2 regions of the Ectothiorhodospira shaposhnikovii genome follow, and region 2 is predicted to be linked to the other one. Evidence: predicted binding sites of a transcription regulator. Region 2 holds the regulator's gene; the other holds the start of a gene.
The links. The regulator sigma-54, encoded in region 2, starts transcription at its own class of promoters, with help from an activator protein. The targets are predictions, from matches to a motif close to TGGCANGNTNCNTGCTT.
Positions count from the first base shown of each region.

Region 1 (7,868 bases), 490 kb from region 2:
GCGAAGACGAGCTGATCATCGCCCTGGCCGAAAAGCTGGGCACCCAGATGATCCACTTCGTGCCCCGCGACAACGTGGTGCAGCGGGCCGAAATCCGCCGCATGACCGTGATCGAGTACGACCCCAAGGCCAAGCAGGCCGACGAATACCGGGCCCTGGCCCGCAAGGTCATCGACAACAAGCTGTTCGTGGTCCCCACCCCCTGCACCATGGATGAACTGGAAGACCTGTTGATGGAGTTCGGCATCCTCGACGCGGAAGACGAGAGCATCGTCGGCAAGACCGCGGAAGAAGAAGCCACCGTATAAGGGGCTGGGCCGGAAGGGAGGTGCCCCGAGGGGGGCCTTCCGCTGGCAGGCGCGCCGCAACGCGGCGTGTTCATGAGCATTCCACCTGGCGCGTGTCCACGGATAAGTGGCGGCGCAAGAGGAGCAAATCGCAATGTGCGCAATGAAACGCGAAGAAGCCGAGGCCCTGATCCAGGAAGTCCTCGAGGTCTATCCGGAGAAGGCCCGGAAGGACCGTGCCAAGCACCTGGCCGTCAGTGACCCCAATGTCGAACAGGCCAAGAAGTGCATCGTCTCCAACCGTAAGTCGGTGCCCGGGGTGATGACCATCCGCGGTTGTGCCTACGCCGGTTCCAAGGGCGTGGTCTGGGGCCCCATCAAGGACATGGTCCATATTTCCCACGGCCCCGTCGGCTGCGGCCAGTATTCCCGCGCCGGTCGCCGCAACTACTACACCGGCCACACCGGCATCAACGCCTTCGGCACCATGAACTTCACCTCGGACTTCCAGGAGAAGGACATCGTCTTCGGCGGCGACAAGAAGTTGGAAAAGCTCATCGACGAGATCCAGACCCTGTTTCCCCTGCATAAGGGCATCAGCATCCAGTCCGAGTGTCCGGTGGGCCTGATCGGTGACGACATCGAGTCCGTCTCCAAGAAGAAGGCCAAGGAACTGGACAAGCCGGTGGTGCCGCTGCGCTGCGAGGGTTTCCGTGGCGTGTCCCAGTCCCTGGGTCACCACATCGCCAACGATGCCATCCGCGACTGGGTGCTGCCCAACCGCGATGACGATGCCAGCTTCGAATCCACCCCCTACGACGTGGCCCTGACCGGCGACTACAACATCGGCGGCGACGCCTGGGCCTCCCGCATCCTGCTGGAGGAAATGGGTCTGCGGGTGGTGGCCCAGTGGTCCGGCGACGGCACCATTTCCGAGCTGGAACTGGCCCCCAAGGCCAAGGTGAACCTGCTGCACTGCTATCGCTCCATGAACTACCTGGCCCGCCACATGGAAGAGAAGTACGGGATCCCGTGGATGGAATACAACTTCTTCGGTCCCACCAAGATCGCCGAGAGCCTGCGCAAGATTGCCGCGCTGTTCGACGAGAAGATCCAGGAAGGGGCGGAGCGGGTGATTGCCAAGTACACCCCCGAGATGAACGCAATCATCGAGAAGTACCGTCCGCGCCTGGAAGGCAAGAAGGTGATGCTCTACGTGGGTGGCCTGCGCCCCCGTCACGTGGTGGGCGCCTACGAGGACCTGGGCATGGAAGTGGTGGGTGCCGGTTACGAGTTCGCCCACAACGACGACTACGACCGCACCATCAAGGACCTGGGTGAAGGCACCCTGCTGTACGACGACGTCACCGGCTACGAGCTGGAGGAATTCGTCAAGCGGGTACGGCCCGACCTGGTGGGTTCCGGGATCAAGGAGAAATACATCTTCCAGAAGATGGGCATTCCCTTCCGGCAGATGCACTCCTGGGATTACTCCGGTCCCTACCACGGCTATGACGGCTTTGCCATCTTCGCCCGGGACATGGACATGACCCTGAACAATCCCTGCTGGGACAAGCTTCAGGCCCCGTGGAAGAAGGCCGCAGCGGCTGCCAAGGCCGCCTGAAACTGACCGTGGCGCCGCCGCAACCGGCGTCACGGCCACCGACAGATGTCATTCCAGACCGTTCGTCCACAGATTGGTGGCGCGGCAGGAGAAATCACCATGAGCCAGAACGCAGACAACATCAAGCCCTGCTACCCCCTGTTCCAGAGCGAGGAGTATCAGGAAGTCCTGGCCCGCAAGCGGGCCGTCGCCGAGGAGGCCCACAGCCCCGAAAAGGTGCAGGAAGTCTTTCAGTGGACCACCACGGAAGAGTACAAGGAACTGAACTTCCAGCGCGAGGCCCTGACCGTGGACCCGGCCAAGGCCTGCCAGCCCCTGGGTTCGGTGCTGTGCTCCCTGGGTTTTGAGAACACCCTGCCTTACGTGCACGGTTCCCAGGGTTGCGTGGCCTATTTCCGCACCTACTTCAACCGTCATTTCCGCGAGCCCATCGCCTGCGTCTCCGACTCCATGACCGAAGATGCCGCCGTGTTCGGCGGGCAGAAGAACATCATGGAAGGCCTGCAGAACGCCAAGGCCCTGTACAAGCCGGCCATGATCTCCATCTCCACCACCTGCATGGCCGAGGTCATCGGTGACGACCTCAATGCCTTCATCGGCAACGCCCGCAAGGAAGGCTACATCCCCGAGGACTTCCCCACGCCCTATGCCCACACACCGTCCTTCGTGGGCAGCCATACCACCGGCTGGGACAACATGTTCGAGGGCACCATCCGCTACTTCACCGTCAACGACATGGAAGGCAAGGAGCCCGGCAAGAACGGCAAGCTCAACCTGGTGCCGGGTTTCGAGACTTACCTGGGCAACTACCGGGTGATGAAGCGCATGATGAAGGAAATGGGCGTGGACGCCACCCTGCTGTGCGACCCGGAAGAGGTGCTGGATACCCCGGCCGACGGTGAGTACCGCATGTATGCCGGCGGCACCACCCAGGAAGAGCTCAAGGATGCCCCCAACGCCCGGGACACCATCCTGCTGCAGCCCTGGCAACTGGAAAAGACCAAGAAGTTCGTGCAGGGCACCTGGAACCATGAAGTGCCCAAGCTGAACATCCCCATGGGTGTGGAGTGGACCGACGAGTTCCTGATGAAGGTTTCGGAGATCACCGGCCAGCCGATCCCCGCCTCCCTGGAAAAGGAACGGGGCCGTCTGGTGGACATGATCACCGACTCCCACACCTGGCTGCACGGCAAGACCTACGCCCTGTACGGGGATGCGGACTTCGTCATGGGCATGGCCAAGTTCCTGATGGAACTGGGCGCCGAGCCCAGGCACATCCTGGTGCACCATGCCAACAAGCGCTGGAAGAAGGCGATGGAGAAGATCCTCTCCGAGAGCCCCTACGGCGCCCGCAGCGAAGTGCACATCAACCGGGACCTGTGGCACCTGCGTTCCCTGGTGTTCACCGACAAGCCGGACTTTTTGATCGGCAACTCCTACGGCAAGTTCATCCAGCGCGACACGCTGGCCAAGGGCAAGGAGTTTGAGGTACCGCTGGTGCGGATCGGTTTCCCCATCTTCGACCGCCACCATCTGCACCGCATGACCACCCTGGGCTATGAGGGCGGTATGTACATCCTCACCACCCTGGTGAACGCGGTGCTGGAGCGTCTGGACGAAGAGACCCGCATCATGGGCGAGACGGACTACAACTACGATCTGGTTCGCTGATCCACCCGCGCCCCCACTCCAACCCCTCTCCCCCCTGGGGGAGAGGGGCTCACTTCGCCGGAGAGTACACCATCATGCCCAGCGTCATGATCAACAAGACCGAAGCCGGGGGCCTGACCCTCTATGTTCCCAAGAAGGATCTGGAGGAGATGATCGTCTCCATGGAACACGAAGGCCCCGACCGCTGGGGCGGGGAACTGACCCTGGCGGATGGTTCCCGCTACTACCTGGAGCCCATGGACGCGGCGCCCCGGCTGCCCATCACCCTGCGCGTCAAGCGCCTGTGATGGTGAACCGGGCCAATGAATGCGCCAGATACCGACACCATCAGGAGATCCTCATGTCACCCGACATCCTCAACCGTGAATGCGCCCTGCGCATCGCTCTGGCGAGCCGGGTCCTGCCCGGGGTGCAGTTACCGCGCCTGATCGAGGCCATCATCGAGAAGGTGGATGCCCCCATCCGGGAGGACGGCCTGGCCAGGCTCACCGTGGCGGATCTGCGCCAGGCCCTCAAGCGTCCCAAGTCGGAATCGGGGGAGGAGGGCGGACCCGGCGACGAGGCCCTGGAAATGGCCGTCCGCTATCTCGGTGGGGAACGGGACGTGGAGCCCGGATTGCCCGCCATCAAGGACTACGTGCCCGGTGACATGCCGGATTCCGTGCGCATCGCCATGGCCTCCAATACCGGGGAAAAGCTGGACGGGCATTTCGGCTCCTGTCTGCGATTCCTGGTCTATCAGGTATCCGCCACTGAATCCCGCCTGGTGGACATCCGCGAGACGGAAACCGCCGACCTGACCGACGACCGCAACGCCGCCCGCGCCGCCATGGTGAATGACTGCCAGGTGCTGTATGTCCAGGGCATTGGTGGTCCCGCCGCCGCCAAGGTGATCCGCGCCGGTGTCCATCCGGTGAAGTTTCCCCGGGGCAGCGTGGCCTCGGAGGTCATCACCCAGTTGCAGGGTGTCCTCAAGGGCGCGCCCCCGCCCTGGCTGGCCAAATCCATGGGGCGCCAACCGCCGACGCTGGAGAAATTCCGTGCCGGGGTGGAAGCCTGAAAGATTTGATGACGCCCTTCTCCCCCCCCCCCCGGGGGAGAAGGGCCGGGGATGAGGGGCGACCCATCCTCCGCAATGACACCCTTGCTCCAATCCTCCCACCATTGTCACATTCGCAACAATCCCTCCGTTCCTGAAAGTCTTAAATAAACAATGGCTTGACGCCATTATTCAGCCTGGCCCGCTCCTTGCATTTCATCACATCAACAACGCGCCAAACGCGGAGGCAAGGCATGAAGGCACAGGACATCAAGGCACTGCTGGACGAACCGGCCTGTGCCCACAACACCCACAAGCCCAAGGGCGGCTGCACCCGGCCCAAGCCCGGCGCCACCGCCGGCGGCTGCGCCTTCGACGGCGCCCAGATCGCCCTGCTGCCGGTGGCCGACGTGGCCCATATCGTCCACGGCCCCATCGCCTGCGCCGGCAACACCTGGGACAACCGGGGTACCCGCTCCTCCGGCGGGCCGGACCTGTTCCGTCTGGGCATGACCACCGACCTTACCGAACAGGACGTGATCATGGGCCGCTCCGAAAAGCGCCTGTTCCACGCCATCCGCCAAGCGGTGGAGGCCCACCAACCTCCGGCGGTGTTCGTCTACAACACCTGCGTCACCGCCCTCATCGGCGATGACGTGGATGCCGTCTGCAAGGCCGCCCAGGAACGCTTCGGGGTACCGGTGGTGCACGTGGATGCCGCCGGTTTCTACGGCTCCAAGAACCTGGGCAATCGCATCGCCGGCGAGACCATGGTGAAGAAGGTGGTGGGTACCCGGGAGCCGGACCCCATCCCGGCGTCCGCGACACGCCCCGGCATCCGGGTCCATCAGGTCAACCTCATCGCCGAATACAACATCGCCGGTGAGTTCTGGCACGTGCTGCCCCTGTTCGACGAGCTGGGCCTGCGCATCCTCTGCACCCTGTCCGGGGACGCCCGCTTCCACCAGATCCAGTCCATGCACCGCAGCCAGGCCAACATGCTGGTCTGCTCCAAGGCCATGATCAACGTGGCCAGAAAGCTGGAAGAGCGCTACGGCACCCCCTGGTTCGAGGGCAGCTTCTACGGCGTGCAGGACATGTCCCAGGCCCTGCGGGATTTTGCCTGCCTGATCGATGATCCGGATCTGACCCGGCGCACCGAGGACCTCATCGCCCGAGAAGAATCCCGCATTCATGCCGCCCTGGAACCCTGGCGGGACCGCCTGCGGGGCAAGCGGGTGCTGCTCTACACCGGTGGCGTCAAGTCCTGGTCGGTGGTATCCGCCCTGCAGGATCTGGGCATGACCGTGGTGGCCACCGGCACCCGCAAGTCCACGGATGCCGACAAGGCCCGCATTCGCCAGCTGATGGGGGAGGACGCGGTCATGATCGAGGACGGCAGTCCCGCCAACCTGCTGCGCATCTATGAAGAAACCCGGGCCGACATGCTCATCGCCGGCGGCCGCAACCTCTATACCGCCCTCAAGGCCCGCATGCCCTTCCTGGACATCAACCAGGAACGGGAACACGCTTACGCCGGTTACGAGGGGATGCTGGAACTGGCCCGTCAGCTGGCCATCACCCTGGAAAGCCCCATCTGGCCCCGGGTCCGCGAACCCGCCCCCTGGGATGCCGACGGCATGCCCGCCACCTCGGAGGTCCGCTGACATGCCTGAAATCCTCAAGCGCAACAAGGCCCTGTCCGTCAGCCCCCTCAAGGCCAGCCAGCCCCTGGGGGGTGCCCTGGCGTTCCTGGGCATGGATCGGACCATGCCCATGTTCCATGGCGCCCAGGGCTGTACCGCCTTTGCCAAGGTGTTTCTGGTGCGCCACTTCCGGGAACCCATCCCCCTGCAGACCACCGCCATGGATCAGGTGAGCGCGGTCATGGGCGCCGACGAGGCCCTGGTGGAAGGCCTGGCCACCATTTGCAACAAGTCCGCGCCGGCCCTGATCGGCATCGTCACCACCGGACTGTCGGAAACGGAAGGGGCCGACATCCATCGGGTGGTGCGGGAGTTCCGGATGCAGCATCCCGAGTTTGCCCAGGTGGCGGTGGTGCCGGTGAACACCCCGGATTATTGCGGCTCGGCGGAGACCGGCTTTGCCCTGGCGGTGACCGCCCTCATCGATACCCTGGTGCCCGAGGCGAAGGCGGCCGGGACGGTCCCCGGCAGTCGGCCCCGGCAGCTCAACGTGCTGGTCGGGTCAAGCCTGACCCCGGGCGACGTGGACCATCTCAAGGAGATCATCGAGGCGTTCGACCTGGAACCGGTGGTCCTGCCGGATCTGTCCGCCTCCCTGGATGGTCATCTGGACGAGGCCCGTCTGTCCGCCCTGACCACCGGCGGCACGCCCCTGTCCGCACTGGCTACGCTGGGGAATGCCCAGGCCACCCTGGTGGTGGGTGCCTCCATGGCGACGGCGGCGGACCTGCTCAAGGCCCGTACCGGCGTGCCGGATCTGCGTTTTGACGGCCTGATGGGCATGGATGCCACGGATGAACTGCTGCTGACCCTGTCCCGGCTCAGCGGCCGGCCGGTGCCGGTCCGGCTGCGCCGCCAGCGCGCCCGTCTGCAGGACGCCATGCTCGACACCCATTTCATGATGGGACTGGCACGCATTGCCGTGGCCGGCGAAGCGGACCTGCTGGCGGGGTTTTCGGCCCTGCTGCGGGAAGTTGGCAGCGAGGTGGTGGCCGCCGCCGTGCCCGTCAAGGCGCCGGTACTGGATCGCCTTTCAGTACGCACCATCAAGATCGGCGACCTGGAAGATCTGGAGGCCATGGCCCGGGAGCAGGGAGCGGAACTGCTCATTGCCAATGCCCATGGGGTGGCCTCGGCCCAGCGGCTGGGCATCCCCCTGCTGCGGGCCGGGTTCCCCCAGTACGACTGGCTGGGCGGCTTCCAGCGGACCTGGATCGGTTATGGGGGTGCCCAGCAGGCCCTGTTCGATCTGGCCAACCTGCGGGTGGCGTCCCACCACGGCGTGACCCCCTACCGCTCCATCTACGACCGTTCCCCCGACACCGACCTTCCGGAGGGTCCTCGCCATGGGACTTCAGCGTCGCCTGCAGGTGGTTACGCCGCCTGTCACTGAGACCGCCGTCATGTCATCGCCAGCCCCGGTTCTGATTGCCTTTGCCAGTACGGACCTCAAGCGGGTGGACCAGCATTTCGGGTCCGCCCAGTGCCTGGCCATCTACCGCCTGGAAAGCGAGGGCAGTGCACTGGTGGAGGCCGTGCAG
Region 1 is NZ_CP178333.1:1,148,541-1,156,408, forward strand. Features, by position in the region: gene nifH (nitrogenase iron protein) at 1-308, shown strand, start outside; gene nifD (nitrogenase molybdenum-iron protein alpha chain) at 442-1,911, shown strand; gene nifK (nitrogenase molybdenum-iron protein subunit beta) at 2,011-3,582, shown strand; gene nifT (putative nitrogen fixation protein NifT) at 3,657-3,869, shown strand; gene nifX (nitrogen fixation protein NifX) at 3,923-4,642, shown strand; gene nifE (nitrogenase iron-molybdenum cofactor biosynthesis protein NifE) at 4,876-6,288, shown strand; gene nifN (nitrogenase iron-molybdenum cofactor biosynthesis protein NifN) at 6,290-7,720, shown strand; gene ACLF6L_RS05270 (NifB/NifX family molybdenum-iron cluster-binding protein) at 7,731-7,868, shown strand, end outside.
Region 1: the regulator sigma-54 is predicted to act here: its motif matches at 4,820-4,836, upstream of nifE (nitrogenase iron-molybdenum cofactor biosynthesis protein NifE).

Region 2 (7,868 bases):
GACGATGACGAGTTTCATGAGTCGCTCTGCATCTGACGCCGCTGGCGGGCGGCCAGGTCATCGGCGGCAACATAGCCGCGTAGACGCAGCAGGTGGTTGCGCACCGCCGCCTCTACCATGACCGCCAGGTTGCGACCGGAGGCCACGGGCAGGGTGATGACGGGGACCTGAAGCCCCAGTACCACCCGGTTGCAGCGTCCCCCATGAAGGCGGTCGATGTCGGCGGACGTCACGTCGACCTGGTCTTTCAGGTCGATGATCAGGCGCAGATACTTGCTGCTCTTGATGGCGCTGTCACCGTACATGGCACGAATGTTCAGGACACCCAGTCCTCTGACCTCCAGGAAGTTTTCCAGCACCGGCGGGCAGGTGCCCCGCAGGATGTCCGGGGCAATGCGGGCAAATTCGGGTGCATCGTCAGCAATCAGACGGTGTCCGCGACTGATGAGTTCCAGGGCCAGCTCGCTCTTGCCGATGGCGCTTTCCCCCGTCAGCAGCACCCCGATGCCCAGCACTTCCATGAAGACACCGTGCAGGGTGATGGTCTCCGCCAGCTTGTCGCTGAAGAAATAGCGCAGGATATTGATGATTTCGTGGCTGTGCAGGGTGGTGGAGAGCAGGGGGACGGACTGCCTGTCCGCCAGGGCGCACAGTTCCGGCTGAACCGCCAGACCGTCGGTGACGATCAGGAGGGCCGCCGTGCCGTTCACCAGCTGTTCCAGGATGTCCCGCTGGGAGTTCTTGCGCAGGTTCCACAGATAGCGCATCTCGTCCGGACCCAGCACCTGGATCTGGTTGGGATGGATGATGTTCAGGTGTCCGACCAGTGAGGTACTGCCGTGAGGCGTGGCCTGGTGAGCGATCCGGCGTTCCCTGCCCTGATGACCGGCCACCCAGCGCAGGGCCAGGCGTTCTCCCATGGCCTCGACGACGTGATGGACGGTAAGGGGGGGCGTGGTCACGGTGAGTCTGGGCTTTCGGTATCCCAGTGGTGTACCAGGTCCAGCAGATCTTCCGGTCCTTTGGCGCTACGCAGTCGGGCCAGGGTCTCCGGATCGGAGAACATGCGCGCGAGCAATGCGAGGATCTGCAGGTGTTCGTCGGTACATTCGGTCGGCACCACCAGGGCAAACAGGATGTCCACCGGTTCGCTGTCCGGGGCGTCGTAGTCCACGCCCTTGCCCAGCTTGAGCAGGGCGGCACAGGCCTCGTCGGCTCCGGCCAGCCGGCCGTGGGGGATGGCGACGCCATGCCCCAGGCCGGTGCTGCCCAGGCGTTCCCGGGCCAGCAGGCTGTCGAAGATCTCTCCCTGGGTCAGCCTGGGCAGGTGGCTCGAAAGCATTTCACCCAGCATCTCCAGAGCGCGTTTCTTGCTGCTGACGTCCGGCAGACAGCAGACGCGCTCCGGAGCGAGAAGATCACCGATGTTCATGGATATCTCACCCGACGTGGTTGCGGTGGGAGCCTTCGGCGCGGTGATGGTCCTTGAGCTTCTCCTTGTGCTTGACCACCTGACGGTCCAGCTTGTCGACCAGGGCATCAATGGCTGCATACATGTCGGCATGGGTGGCGTCGGCAAAAATGGTGTTGCCGCTGACCAGCATGTTGGCTTCCGCCTTCTGCTGCAGTTTCTCCACGGTCAGGACCACGTGCACGTCGATGACGTTGTCGAAATGGCGCTCCAGGCGCTGGAACTTGTCATTGACATAGTCGCGCAGGGCGTCGGTCAGGTCCACGTGGTGACCGGTGAGGTTGATCTGCATGAGATGACTCCTTGGTTTGGAATGTGAAAGTGAAGCTGAGGCCTGGTTATGGATTCAGACGAGGCGCTTGCGTTCGTTGGATGGCGGGATCGCCATGGCCTCGCGATACTTGGCAACGGTGCGCCTCGCTACCTGGATGCCCCGATCCACCAGGATCTGGGCAATCTTGCTGTCACTCAGGGGCTTGCCCTGGGGTTCTTCGGCAATCAGTTTGCGAATCATGGCACGGATGGCCGTGGCGGAGCACTCACCGCCGTCGGACGTCCCCACATGGCTGGAGAAGAAATACTTGAATTCGTAAATCCCTCTTGGGGTGTGCATGTACTTCTGGGTGGTGACGCGGGAGATGGTGGATTCGTGCATCTCCAGTTGCTCGGCGATATCCCGCAGCACCAGGGGTTTCATGGCCTCGTCGCCGTGTTCCAGAAAGGCGCGTTGATGTTCCACGATGGCGGTGCCTACACGCAGCAGGGTCTCGTTGCGGCTTTGCAGGCTTTTGATGAACCAGCGGGCCTCCTGCAGGCTGTTGCGCAGATAGACATTGTCCTGGCTGGAATCGGCCCGACGCACAAAGCTGGCATAAAGTGGGTTGACCCGCAACCGGGGCGCGACTTCCGGATTCAGTTCCACCTGCCAGCATCCCTCGCGCTTGCGCACGAAGACGTCGGGAATGATGTATTCCGGTGCGCTGGAGCTGATCAGGGTGCCCGGGCGTGGGTTCAGGCTCTGGATCAGGGCGATCACCGCCTGCAATTCGCCGTCGGCCAGACCCAGTCGGCGCTGGACACCCTTGAAGTCGCGGGTGCCCAGGGCTTCCAGGTGATCACGCACCAGGGTCCTGGCCTCGGCCAGCCAGGGCGTCTCCGGCGCGAACTGCTCCAGTTGCAGCAGCAGGCACTCGGCAAGATCCCGTGCACCCACGCCCACGGGATCCAGGTGCTGGACCATGCGCAGCACGGCTTCCACCTCGTCCAGCTCCAGTTCCATCTCCTGGTCCTGGGCCAGGCCGGCGTGGATCTGCTCGATGGGTTCGGCCAGATAGCCGTCATCGTTGATGGCATCGATGATGGTCATGGCGATGACCTGGTCCCGCTCGCTCAGGGGCGACAGGTGAATCTGCCAGAGAAGGTGGTCACGCAGGTCTTCGCCGGGTGCACTCTGGTTCTCGAACAGGTCGCGACCGTCGTTGTCCATCTGGCCGCCGCCGGCGGTCGGCATGTCGTAGAGGTCTTCCCAGTTGCTGTCCACGGGCAGCTCCTCGGGAATGGTTTCCGAGGGTTCGCTGGTGTTGTCCCGTTCGGCGGGCTCGTCGAATTCTCGGCTCCCCGCATCCTTGTCGGCGTTGTCGGCGCCGGAGGTCATGCCTTCATGTTGGGTGTTTTCATCCATGCCGGTATCCAGGTCGGCATCCGCGCCTTCCAGGGCTTCCAGCATCGGGTTGGTCTCCAGCGTTTCCTGGATCTGGGCCTGAAGCTCCAATGTGGACAGCTGCAGCAGCCGGATGGCCTGCTGCAGCTGCGGTGTCATGGTAAGGCTCTGGCCGAGACGGAGCTGGACAGAAGGTTTCAGCATAGGATGTGGCGTGCCACCGGAATCGTCAGGCAGGAGTTGAAGGGTCCGGGCAGTATCGACGGTGCCTTGCCGCCACGTGCCGGGTCTGTCATCCGGATTATACGTCCTGGCACGAAAAATGTGACCCAGTGTGGGGAAACCATGCGTTGGCTCAAAAACTTTACTTTCATAGTCGGAAATGATCGCCCAGGTAGACCCGCCTGACCTGGGGGTCTGCCAGCACCACTTCCGGCGGCCCCTCGCTGATCAGGTGTCCGTCGCTCAGGATATAGGCGCGATTGCAGATGCCCAGGGTTTCACGGACGTTGTGATCGGTGATCAGTACCCCGATATTCCGGGAGACCAGATGGGTGATGATGCGCTGAATTTCGATCACGGAGATGGGGTCTACCCCGGCAAAGGGCTCATCAAGCAGGATGAAGGCCGGTTCGGTGGCCAGGGCGCGGGCGATTTCCACCCGCCGCCGCTCACCCCCCGAGAGGCTGATGCCCAGGCTCTCGCGGATATGCATGATCTGAAACTCTTCCAGTAGGGATTCCATGTGCTCATGGCGCTGGCCGCGGCTGAGGTCGCGGCGTGTTTCCAGCACGGCAAGCAGGTTGTCTTCCACCGACAACTTGCGAAAGACCGAGGCCTCCTGGGGCAGATAGCCGATGCCCAACTGGGCGCGGGCATGCATGGGCAGGGGGGTGATGTCCCTGCCGTCCAGTTCGATGCGCCCACCGTCGCAGGGGATGAGGCCGACGATCATGTAAAAACAGGTGGTCTTGCCGGCGCCGTTGGGACCCAGCAGGCCCACGACCTCACCGCTGTTCACCTGCAGTGATACACCGTCCACCGGCTTGCGGGCGCGGTACTGCTTGACCAGGTCGTGGGTCTGCAGACGACTCATGGCGTCCCCTCGACAGGGGCGGGGGGCTGTTCCCTGGGCGTGAAGATGGCCTCGACGCGGCCGGTGTCCCCGGTGCGGGCCTCCAGCGTGGCCGTGCGCAGGTCATAGGTGATGCGGCTGCCCCGGAACTCGTCCGTGCCCTGTCGCACGCGGGCATTGCCGCTCAGTTCCATGCGTTGCTCGTTGGGGAGGAACTCCATCCGCGCGGCTTCGGCCCGGACTTCCCGCCCCTGCGGGTCCTGAGTGCGCAGGGTGGCCGGTTGACCTTCTGCGGTCATGCGTTCCAGCACCCGGCCCGGGGTATGGACGGTGACCGTATCGCCGCTGATTTCCGTGGCGCCCTGGGTGATGCGTACGCTGCCCCGGTAGGTGCTGATGCCCCGGTTGTCGTCCAGGGTGGCCGAGTCCGCCTCGATGCGGATGGGCAATGTCCGGTCCACCTGCGCCTGGAGTGGTCCGGCCGGCAGCAGGATGGCCAGGGCAGGGATCATGAACCACGTTCCAAGCCGCCGCCAGGGTGAGCATTGAATCGCTCCCTCGCCGTCTCTCCCGCGCAGGCGGGAGCCCATGCTTTTCACTCCGTGACTGGATTCCCGCTGGCGCGGGAATGACGACCCGGGGGAGGCCGGCCGCATTCCGTTGGACCTGGATTCCCGCTGGTGCGGAAATGACTGACTGGGAACAGCCCTAATGGGGAACATAGACACCCCGTGCTTCACGTTTGAGTTCCAGAACTTCATGCCGCAGGTCCAGGAACAGCCCCAGACCCTCGGCCTCCTGATAGGTTGTCTGCAGACGTGCCGGGGCGTCGGTGACGGCCTGACGGGGACCCGGCCAGAGGGTGGTGTCCCGGGTGGTGATGGTGATCGGGCCCCGCTCGCCCTCGGCAGCGCGGTGGATGTGCACCTCGCCCAGCAATTTGACTTCATCGCCGGCGGGAGAGATCCAGCCCTGTTCGGCGCGCAGGGTCCAGGTGGCACCGGGGCTGTACCGCAAGATCAGTACCGGGGTCTCAAGCCAGCGGGACCCGTCTGCCTGGCGCTGCTCCATGCGCTGGCCGCGGAGCTGGTAACGGGGTTCACCCAGGGAGTCCATATGGATGGCCGCATACTGTTCCAGAAAGAAATCGGTCCCTTCGGTCGCCGCTTCTTCCAGTACCCGGCGGCGTTCATCGGCGTCCCGGGCCAGCCAGAAGCCGACGGCCGCGACCAGAGTCAGCAGCAGGATCAGGAACAGTGAGGGCAGTTTCATCTCAGATAGGCTGCCATGGCGGCCTGCAGGGTGCCCTGGGCCTCCATGATGAATTCACAGACCTCCCGGGCGGCACCGCGCCCTCCTGGTTGTCGGGTGACGTAGTGGGCATGTTCCCTTACCAGGGCATGGGCGTCAGCCACCGCAACGGCCAGGGCGACCCGGCGCATGACCGGGAGATCCACCACGTCATCACCCACGTAGGCGGTTTCATCGGCGCCGACACCGGCATCCGCGAGCAGGCCGCCGAGTGCTTCGAGTTTGTCGCGTCGGCCCTGGACCACGAGCCGGATGCCCAGATCCCGCATCCGGTGTTCCACCACGCCCGAGCGGCGGCCGGTCAGGATGCCCACCTGGACACCGCTGTCCGCGAGCATGCGCATGCCCTGACCATCCTTGCTGTTGAAGGCCTTGTACTGGCGTCCGTCATCGTCCAGGAACAGGCTGCCGTCGGTGAGTACGCCATCCACATCAAAGATGACGAAGCGCACCCGTCGTGCGCGTTCAGTGAGCGTTTCGTTCATGGGGCAACGATACCACGCGTCGGGCAGGAACGGTCAGACCACGCCGGCGCGCAGCAGGTCGTGCATGTTGAGGGCGCCCACCAGGCGTTGACCCTCGTCCAGCACCGGCAGGGCGCTGATCTTGTGATCCTCCATGATCTTCAGGGCCTCGGCGGCCAGCATGGTGGGGGCGGCGGTCTTGAACTGACGGGTCATCACTTCACCGATGGTGGTGGCATGCACGTCCACGCCCCGGTCGAGTGTGCGGCGCAGGTCGCCATCGGTGAAGACACCGATGAGTCGTCGCTGTTCATCCACTACCGCCGTCATGCCCAGGCCCTGGCGGCTGATTTCCAGCAGGGCATCACCCAGGGGGGCATCGGCCCGCACCACGGGGATGCGTTCGCCGGTATGCATGATGTCCGCCACGTGCAGGAGCAGCCGGCGGCCCAGGCGCCCGCCCGGGTGGGAGCGGGCGAAGTCGTCGGCGGTGAAGCCGCGGGCTTCCAGCAGGGCCACGGCCAGGGCATCGCCCATGGCCAGGGCGGCCGTGGTGCTGGCCGTGGGGGCCAGGCCCAGGGGGCAGGCCTCCCGGGCCACGCTCACGTCCAGGTTCACGGTGGCCTCCCGCGCCAGGGTCGAGCGGGGATTGCCGGTGAGGGCGATCATCGGCACGCCCAGGCGACGGATCAGGGGCAGGATGGTGAGCAGTTCATCGGTCTCGCCGGAGTTGGACAGGGCGATGACCGTGTCACCCGGCGTGATCATGCCCAGGTCTCCATGGCTGGCTTCACCCGGGTGGACGAAGAAGGAGGGGGTGCCGGTGCTGGCCAGGGTGGCGGCGATCTTGTTGCCGACATGGCCGGACTTGCCCATGCCCGTGACCACCACGCGGCCGGTGCAGGCGAGCAGGTGTTCGCAGGCGCGGATGAACCGGGCGTCGATGCGGGCCATCAGGCCGCGGATGCCCTCGGCCTCCGTGTCCAGTACCGCCAGAGCAAGTTCGCGGGTCTTTTCCGGATTGAGTTTCATGATGCCGTCATGCTACCAATGCTTCAGGTGGGTTGAGCAAGATTATTTTCGGTCTTCATCGCTTACGCCGCCCCCCCGGCCGGACTCAGGCTCAGATACACCCAGGTCATGTAGCCGATGAAGAGCGCCAGCAGCACTCCGCCCTCCATCCGGTTGATGCGCCTTGGACGCCCCCGGAAACTGAAGGCCATGACGATGATCAGCAGGGTCAGGCCCACCATGACCGGAAAATCCCGCCACAGGGCATCGGCCGGTACGCCGGCGGGGCGGAGCAGACCCGGGATGGCCAGCACGCCCAGCAGATTGAACAGGTTGGAGCCCAGGATGTTGCCCAGCACCAGATCGGGTTCGTTGCGGCGGGCACTCATCAGGGCCGCCGCCAGTTCCGGCAGGCTGGTGCCGATGGCGACGATGGTCAGCCCGATCACCAGGTCGCTCACGCCCAGGGCGGTGGCGATGTTCACCGCTCCCCAGACCAGGGCCCGGGCGCTGATCAGCAGCAGCACCAGGCCGATCAGCAGCCAGAGAACGGCCCTGCCGGTGGAGACCGCCCGCGGAATCTCCGCCTCGAACTCGCCCTGGATCGGGTCGGGGCCGTTGTTGCGTCCCTTGAGGCCGTCCCGCACCATCCAGGCCATGACCAGGATCAGGCCGCCCAGCAGGATCAGGCCGTCCATCCTGCCCAGGGTGCCGTTGAGTACCAGCAGGTAGGCCAGCACGCTGACCCCAAGGACCAAGGGCATTTCCTTGCGCAGGGTGGCGGAGGTGATGGCCAGAGGGGCGAGCAGGGCCGTCATGCCCAGGATCAGGCCGATATTGGCGATGTTGGAACCCACCGCGTTGCCGATGGCCAGC
Region 2 is NZ_CP178333.1:660,144-668,011, forward strand. Features, by position in the region: gene rapZ (RNase adapter RapZ) at 1-18, opposite strand, end outside; gene hprK (HPr(Ser) kinase/phosphatase) at 15-962, opposite strand; gene ACLF6L_RS02905 (PTS sugar transporter subunit IIA) at 959-1,432, opposite strand; gene hpf (ribosome hibernation-promoting factor, HPF/YfiA family) at 1,440-1,763, opposite strand; gene ACLF6L_RS02915 (RNA polymerase factor sigma-54) at 1,818-3,335, opposite strand; gene lptB (LPS export ABC transporter ATP-binding protein) at 3,502-4,227, opposite strand; gene lptA (lipopolysaccharide transport periplasmic protein LptA) at 4,224-4,718, opposite strand; gene lptC (LPS export ABC transporter periplasmic protein LptC) at 4,915-5,478, opposite strand; gene ACLF6L_RS02935 (KdsC family phosphatase) at 5,475-6,002, opposite strand; gene ACLF6L_RS02940 (KpsF/GutQ family sugar-phosphate isomerase) at 6,036-7,013, opposite strand; gene ACLF6L_RS02945 (calcium/sodium antiporter) at 7,076-7,868, opposite strand, start outside.